Hydrogenophaga sp. SL48: one gene and its partner. Each later gene encodes a partner of the first gene's protein in a complex. Links are inferred from orthologs where the notes say so. Each region holds a gene or a part of one and is shown on either strand. Other genes may lie near its edges. The genes, in order: IM738_RS05020 and hfq.

The links.
Region 2: the proteins of IM738_RS05020 (region 1) and hfq are in contact, whole or in part, in a crystal structure (PDB 3VU3), measured with the Escherichia coli proteins. The link is inferred for Hydrogenophaga sp. SL48 from one-to-one orthologs.

What each region holds. Positions count from the first base shown.
Region 1 is NZ_CP063400.1:1,040,484-1,043,833, reverse strand. The notes cover bases 31-3,064. They hold IM738_RS05020 (catalase), read left to right. Parts: upstream 31-405; coding sequence 406-2,724; downstream 2,725-3,064. Other genes in these bases: IM738_RS05015 (PAS domain-containing protein), read right to left, coding at 2,752-3,064; IM738_RS05025 (hypothetical protein), read left to right, coding at 66-350; IM738_RS05030 (hypothetical protein), read left to right, coding at 31-75. Also shown: more of IM738_RS05030, read left to right, coding at 1-30; more of IM738_RS05015, read right to left, coding at 3,065-3,350.
Region 2 is NZ_CP063400.1:1,972,362-1,975,587, reverse strand. What follows is about bases 166-3,075. They hold hfq (RNA chaperone Hfq), read left to right. Parts: upstream 166-1,440; coding sequence 1,441-1,710; downstream 1,711-3,075. Other genes in these bases: hflK (FtsH protease activity modulator HflK), read left to right, coding at 3,015-3,075; hflX (GTPase HflX), read left to right, coding at 1,819-2,982; der (ribosome biogenesis GTPase Der), read left to right, coding at 166-1,379. Outside these bases: more of der, read left to right, coding at 39-165; more of hflK, read left to right, coding at 3,076-3,226. UniProt on the Escherichia coli protein: RNA chaperone that binds small regulatory RNA (sRNAs) and mRNAs to facilitate mRNA translational regulation in response to envelope stress, environmental stress and changes in metabolite concentrations.

The DNA of each region.
Region 1 (3,350 bases):
ATCGACCCCGCGATCAAACCCGGCCTGCAGACCCGGCCCAGCCGTTCCCCAGTGGAGGAAGCCGCATGTCCATGAACCCCAGCGGCCGGCGGCCTGTCGGGCGCCAGGTGGCCACGCCACCGCGGGGTGCGAAAGCGCCCCTCTCGCCCCCCGGCTTGCCGCTCCCCCACGAACGCGACGAAACCGTCAACGACACGGCCGAGGCACCCGATCCCAAGATGGTCCAGGCCCAGCGCGACCTCGACGCCGGCCTGGTCGACACCGACATGCGGGCCACCCCCGGCCTGGACGCGAAACGCCGCGCCCGCCTGGTGCCCGGCCCCGGTGGGCAGCCGCCGTCGGGCAGCTGATCCCTGCCCCAGGCCACACCGCCTGCGCCGTCCTTCAACCCTCACGAGGTCTCCCATGAAGCCCACCCCTGTCAAACGCGCCGACCACCCAACGCAGGACAGCGCCCCACTGGCGGCTCAAGGTGCCGCCGCGCAGGCGCTCGCCGCAGCGATGCCCCACAACGCCAACAAGGCGCTGGAGTTCGGCCGCGAGAACGCCGTCACACCACCGCCGGGCGCCACCGTGCCCAGCCCGTCGCCCATCGCGTCGGCCAGCACACTGAGCGAGGTCAACGTGTCGGCCAAGAGCAGCGACCTCGACCGCGCGCGCTCGGACGCCTCGGGCCAGGTGCTGACCACGAACCAGGGTGTGGCCATCGGCGACAACCAGCACTCGCTCAAGGCCGGCCTGCGTGGGCCCACCCTGCTCGAAGACTTCGTCCTGCGCGAGAAGATCACGCACTTCGATCACGAGCGCATCCCCGAGCGCATCGTGCACGCGCGCGGCTCGGCGGCGCACGGCTTCTTCGAGGCCTACGAGCCGATGACGGCGTTCACGCGTGCCGCGCCGTTCCAGACCGCCGGCAAGATCACGCCGGTCTTCACGCGCTTCTCGACCGTCGCCGGCGAACGCGGCTCGACCGACACCGCGCGCGACATCCGCGGCTTCGCCGTCAAGTTCTACACCCACGAAGGCAACTGGGACCTGGTGGGCAACAACATCCCGGTGTTCTTCATCCAGGACGCGATGAAGTTCCCCGACCTCGTGCACGCGGTGAAGCCCGAGCCGCACCACGGCATGCCGCAGGCCGCCTCGGCGCACGACACCTTCTGGGACTTCGCCTCGCTCAGCCCCGAGACCACGCACACGCTGATGTGGGTGATGTCGGACCGGGGCATTCCGCGCAGCCTGCGCATGATGCAGGGCTTCGGCGTGCACACCTACCGGCTGGTCAACGCGGCGGGTGAGTCGCACTTCGTCAAGTTCCACTGGACTCCGAAACTTGGCACGCACTCGCTGGTGTGGGACGAGGCGGTGAAGCTCTCGGGCGCCGATTCCGACTTCCACCGCCGCGACCTCTGGGAAGCCATCGAAGCGGGCGAGTACCCCGAGTGGGAACTCGGCTTCCAGATCTTCACCGAGGCACAGGCCGAGGCCTTCAGCTTCGACGTGCTCGACGCCACCAAGCTGATCCCCGAAGAGCTGGTGCCCGTGACGCCGGTGGGCCGCATGGTGCTCAACCGCAACCCCGACAACTTCTTTGCCGAGACCGAGCAGGTGGCGTTCTGCACCGCGCACGTGGTGCCGGGCATCGACTTCAGCAACGACCCGCTGCTGGCCGGGCGCATCCACTCCTACGTGGACACCCAGATCACGCGGCTGGGCGGCGCCAACTTCCACGAGATTCCGATCAACGCCCCGCTCGCCGCCCCGCACAACCACCAGCGCGACGGGCTGCACCGCCGGGCCATCCCGCGTGGCCGTGTCGCCTACGAGCCCAACTCGCTCGGCGGCGGCTGCCCCTTCCAGGCCGGCACCGCGGGCTTCGTCTCGTTCCCGCAACCGGTGGACGAGGGCCAGAGCGACAAGCTGCGCGGCAAGCCCGAGAAGTTCGCCGACCACTACACCCAGGCCACGCTCTTCTACGAGAGCCAGACCGCCGTCGAGAAGGCGCACATCGCGGGCGGTTTCCGCTTCGAGCTGAGCAAGCTCACGGTGCCGGCGATCCGCGAGCGCATGGTGTCGTCGCTGGTCAACGTGTCCGAGGAACTTGCTGCCTCCGTCGCCGCCGGGCTGGGCATGGCCGTCCCGCCCGCGATACCGAAGGCGCTGGCGAACCCCGCCCCACCCGAGGTCACCACCTCGACCGCGCTGTCGCTCACGGCCCTGCCGGGCAGCGGCGGCATCCGCTCGCGCAGCGTCGCCATCCTGGTGGCCGATGGCGTGGACGGCAAGTCGCTCGCGACCGCGCAGGCGGCGCTGCGGGCCGCTGGCGCCACGGTGCACCTGATCGCCCCGCGCCTGGGGCCGGTGAAACCCGCCAGCGGCGACCCCTTCGACGCCACCGGCACGCTGGAGAACTCGCCCGCGGTGCTGTTCGACGGCGTCGTGCTGCCCGACGGCGCCAGGGGCGTGAAAGCGCTCGGCACCCTCATCGAGGTGATGGACTTCATCTCGAACCAGCACCGCCATGGCAAGACCCTGCTCGCGCTCGGGGCCTCGAAGGCACTGATGGCGCAGGCGGGCGCCTCGCCGACGCTGGCGAGCGGCGAAGCCGATCCGGGCATCGTGATCGGCACCGCCGCCAAGGCGGAGCGCGCGGTGGCGGACTTCATCACCGCGCTGGGCAGACACCGCCACCCCGAACGCGAAGCGGGCGCCCTGGCCCCCTGAGCGAGGCAACGGCGGTCCGCCGCCGCCCTAACGCTGCTGCTGGTCGAGAAACGAGTGCACCGCTCGCAACTCGATGCGGAACTCGGCCATCAGCGGCTCCAGCGCCGCCAGCAGCGGCGAGTGGCGTTGGGCGGTGATCGCTTCGATGTCGGCACAGATCCGCCCGAGGCGCGCCGCCCCGACGGCACGCGCGGCCGACTTCAGCTTGTGGGCGGTTTGAAACAGGGTCTGCGCCTCACCGGCGGCGTGGGCCTGGGCCATCGTCAGCGCCGCGCCCACCGTGCTGGCGCGAAAGGTCGCCAGCACGTCCTGAATCACGGCCGGATCGTCACCGAGCAGGTCGGCGAGCACGCCCAGGTTCACCGGTGGTGATGCGGTCGCCGCCGCGCCTCCCGGCACGGTCACGGGCGACAGCGTGGGCGTTGGCGTGGGCCGCAGCCAGGTTTCGATGGCCGACTTGAGTTGCGCCAGGCGCACCGGCTTGCTCAGGTAGGCGTCCATGCCGGCCTGCAGGCAGCGCAGCTCTTCCTCCCGCAGGGCGTTCGCGGTCAGGGCCAGGATGGGCAGTCGCGCGGCACCGCCCACCTCACCGGCGCGCACCGCAGCGGCCAGCGTGTAGCCGTCCA
Region 2 (3,226 bases), 930 kb from region 1 along the record:
CACAGGCTTTCTGCGTTCCTGAACGAAAGTCTATTTCCGTGAAACCCGTTATCGCCCTGGTGGGGCGGCCCAATGTGGGCAAGTCCACCCTGTTCAATCGACTGACCAGCACCCGCGACGCGATCGTTGCGGATTTCGCAGGCCTCACCCGTGATCGCCACTACGGCAACGGGCATGTGGGCAAGCGCGAGTTCATTGTGATCGACACCGGTGGGTTCGAGCCCACCGCCGAGTCCGGCATCTACAAGGAAATGGCCAAGCAGACCCGTCAGGCTGTGGCCGAGTCGGACGTGGTGATCTTTGTGGTGGACGCCCGCGCTGGCATCAGTGCTCAAGACCACGACATCGCCAAATACCTGCGTCGGTTGGGCAAACCCACGGTGTTGGTGGCCAACAAGGCTGAGGGCATGACGCAAGGCCTGCAGCTGGTGGAGTTCTTTGAGCTCGGTCTGGGTGAGGTGTTGCCAGTGTCGAGTGCGCATGGACAGGGCGTGCGCTCCATGCTTGACGCAGCACTTGAAGCCATACCCGGCTTGGCCGATGAGGACGACGAAGCTGAAGAAGAGGACACCAGTGTCATCCGTCTGGCGGTGGCGGGGCGGCCCAATGCGGGCAAGTCCACCCTGATCAACGTGTGGCTGGGCGAGGAGCGGCTGGTGGCATTCGACATGCCAGGCACCACCCGCGATGCGATCTCGGTGCCGTTCGAAAAGGATGGCCAGAAGTTCGAGCTGATCGACACCGCCGGCTTGCGCCGCAAGGGCAAGGTGTTTGAGGCGATCGAGAAGTTCTCTGTGGTCAAGACGCTGCAGGCCATCGAGAGCGCTCACGTTGTCCTGCTGCTGCTGGATGCCACCCAGGGCGTGACGGATCAGGACGCACACATCGCGGGCTTCATTCTGGAGAGTGGGCGTGCCGTGGTGCTGGCGATCAACAAATGGGACGCTGTGGACGCCTACCAGCGCGAACAGATCGAACGCCAGATCGAAACCCGGCTGGCGTTCCTGAAGTTCGCCTCGCTGCACCTGATTTCGGCGAAGAAACGTCAGGGTCTGGGCCCGGTGTGGAAATCGATCATCCAGGCGAGAACGTCGGCCATGCGCAAGATGTCCACGCCGGTGCTGACGCGCCTGCTGATGGAGGCCGTGGCTTTCCAGGCGCCGACCCGGGGCGGCATGTTCCGTCCCAAGATGCGCTACGCTCATCAAGGAGGCATGAATCCACCTGTGATCGTGATTCACGGCAACTCGTTGCAGCACGTGCCTGATGCGTACAAGCGTTTCCTTGAAGGACGCTTCCGCAAAGCCTTTGATCTGGTGGGAACACCGCTGCGCATCGAGTTCAAAACCGCGGACAACCCCTTCAAGGATGCGGATTGAGCTTCGCCAATCCCTGCAGACTGGCAGGCGTGTGGTATGGTTCACGCCCTAACAACTTCTTTTGAACACGGAGCATATCGTGAGCAATAACAAAGGCCAGCTCTTGCAAGATCCTTTCCTGAACCAGCTTCGCCGGGAACATGTGCCCGTGTCGATCTACCTGGTCAACGGCATCAAATTGCAGGGTCAGATTGAATCGTTTGACCAGTATGTCGTGCTGCTGCGCAACACCGTCACGCAAATGGTTTACAAGCACGCCATCTCCACCATCGTGCCGGGCCGTCCGGTGCAGTTCACTGCCGTCGGTCCGGACGAAGCCGCAGCCTCTTGATCGGGGCGCCGCTCCTGATGGGCGGGTGCCGCATGGGCCATGCCCTTCATCCTATCGGGCGGATCTGAATTGAATCCCTCCGCATCCATTGCATCTTCCACCCCATCGGTGATCTTGGTGGGCGTGGATCTGGGTGGCCCACATTTCGACCGTGGTCTTGAAGAACTGGGTTTGCTTGCGCAAACGGCTGGTTTTAAAGTCGCCGATAGGGTGAGCTGCAAGCGCCGGGCGCCCGATCCAGCATTGTTTGTAGGTTCTGGAAAAGCGGAAGAAATCCGGATGCTGGCTCAGTCCACGGGCGCCAGCGAAGTTCTGTTCGATCAGGCGCTCAGTCCGGCCCAGCAGCGGAATCTTGAGCGGGAGCTTGGTTTGCCCGTCAACGACAGGACCTTGCTGATTCTTCAGATATTTGCCCAGCGTGCCCGCAGCCATGAAGGCAAATTGCAGGTGGAGCTGGCCCGGTTGCAGTATTTGTCGACCCGGCTCGTCCGCCGCTGGACCCACCTGGAGCGCCAGAGCGGCGGTATCGGCATGCGCGGCGGTCCGGGTGAGACGCAGATCGAGCTGGATCGACGCATGATCAATGACGCGGTCAAGCGAACCAAAGAGCGGCTGGAAAAGGTCAAGAAGCAGAGAGCCACCCAAAGGCGTCAGCGGGAGCGTCGTGAGGCGTTCACGATTTCGCTGGTGGGCTATACCAATGCCGGCAAGTCGTCGATATTCAATGCGTTGGTCAAAGCCCGTGCCTACGCGGCCGACCAGCTGTTTGCGACGCTGGACACCACGACACGCCAGTTGTACCTCGGTGAAGCGGGGCGTTCAGTTTCGTTGTCGGACACCGTGGGGTTCATTCGCGACCTGCCGCACGGACTGGTGGATGCTTTTGCGGCCACTCTGCAAGAAGCGGCGGACGCCGATCTGCTGCTGCATGTGGTGGATGCTTCCAACCCCGCCCATCTCGAGCAGATCGCGTCGGTGATGGGTGTCCTGAAGGACATTGGTGCCGACCAGGTTCCGCAGATCCTGGTGTTCAACAAGCTTGACGCCATGGATCCCGCCAGCCTGCCCTTGACGCTGAGCGACTCCATGGAACTCGGTGGGCAGAGCGTGCCTCGTATCTTCGTCAGCGCTTTGAACGGATCCGGTTTGCCGGACTTGCGATCGCTGTTGTCTTCGGTCGTTCTGGCTGAGAGGCCGGTCGATGCCCTTCCGGATGACGAGCGTGACTTGACCGGTGCGCAAGACATGCCCCCTGGAATGGGCACAATGTGATGGTTTTGATTCGAAAGAAGAGTTGGCAATCCATGGATGTGAATCTGGAATCCCCACCCGGTGGCGCGAGCAGCAACAAATCGTCAGGCTGGCTTCGGCGCCTGCTCGGCATGTTCAATCTGAATGATCCGCGTTGGGGCCGTGACGAGCCTGCGCGTGGTGAAAACGAGCCCAAGGCGGGTGCTGAACCCGGGCGTGACGATGAGCCCCGGCAACCAACGCGCGGCCAACGCCCGCCGCAAGG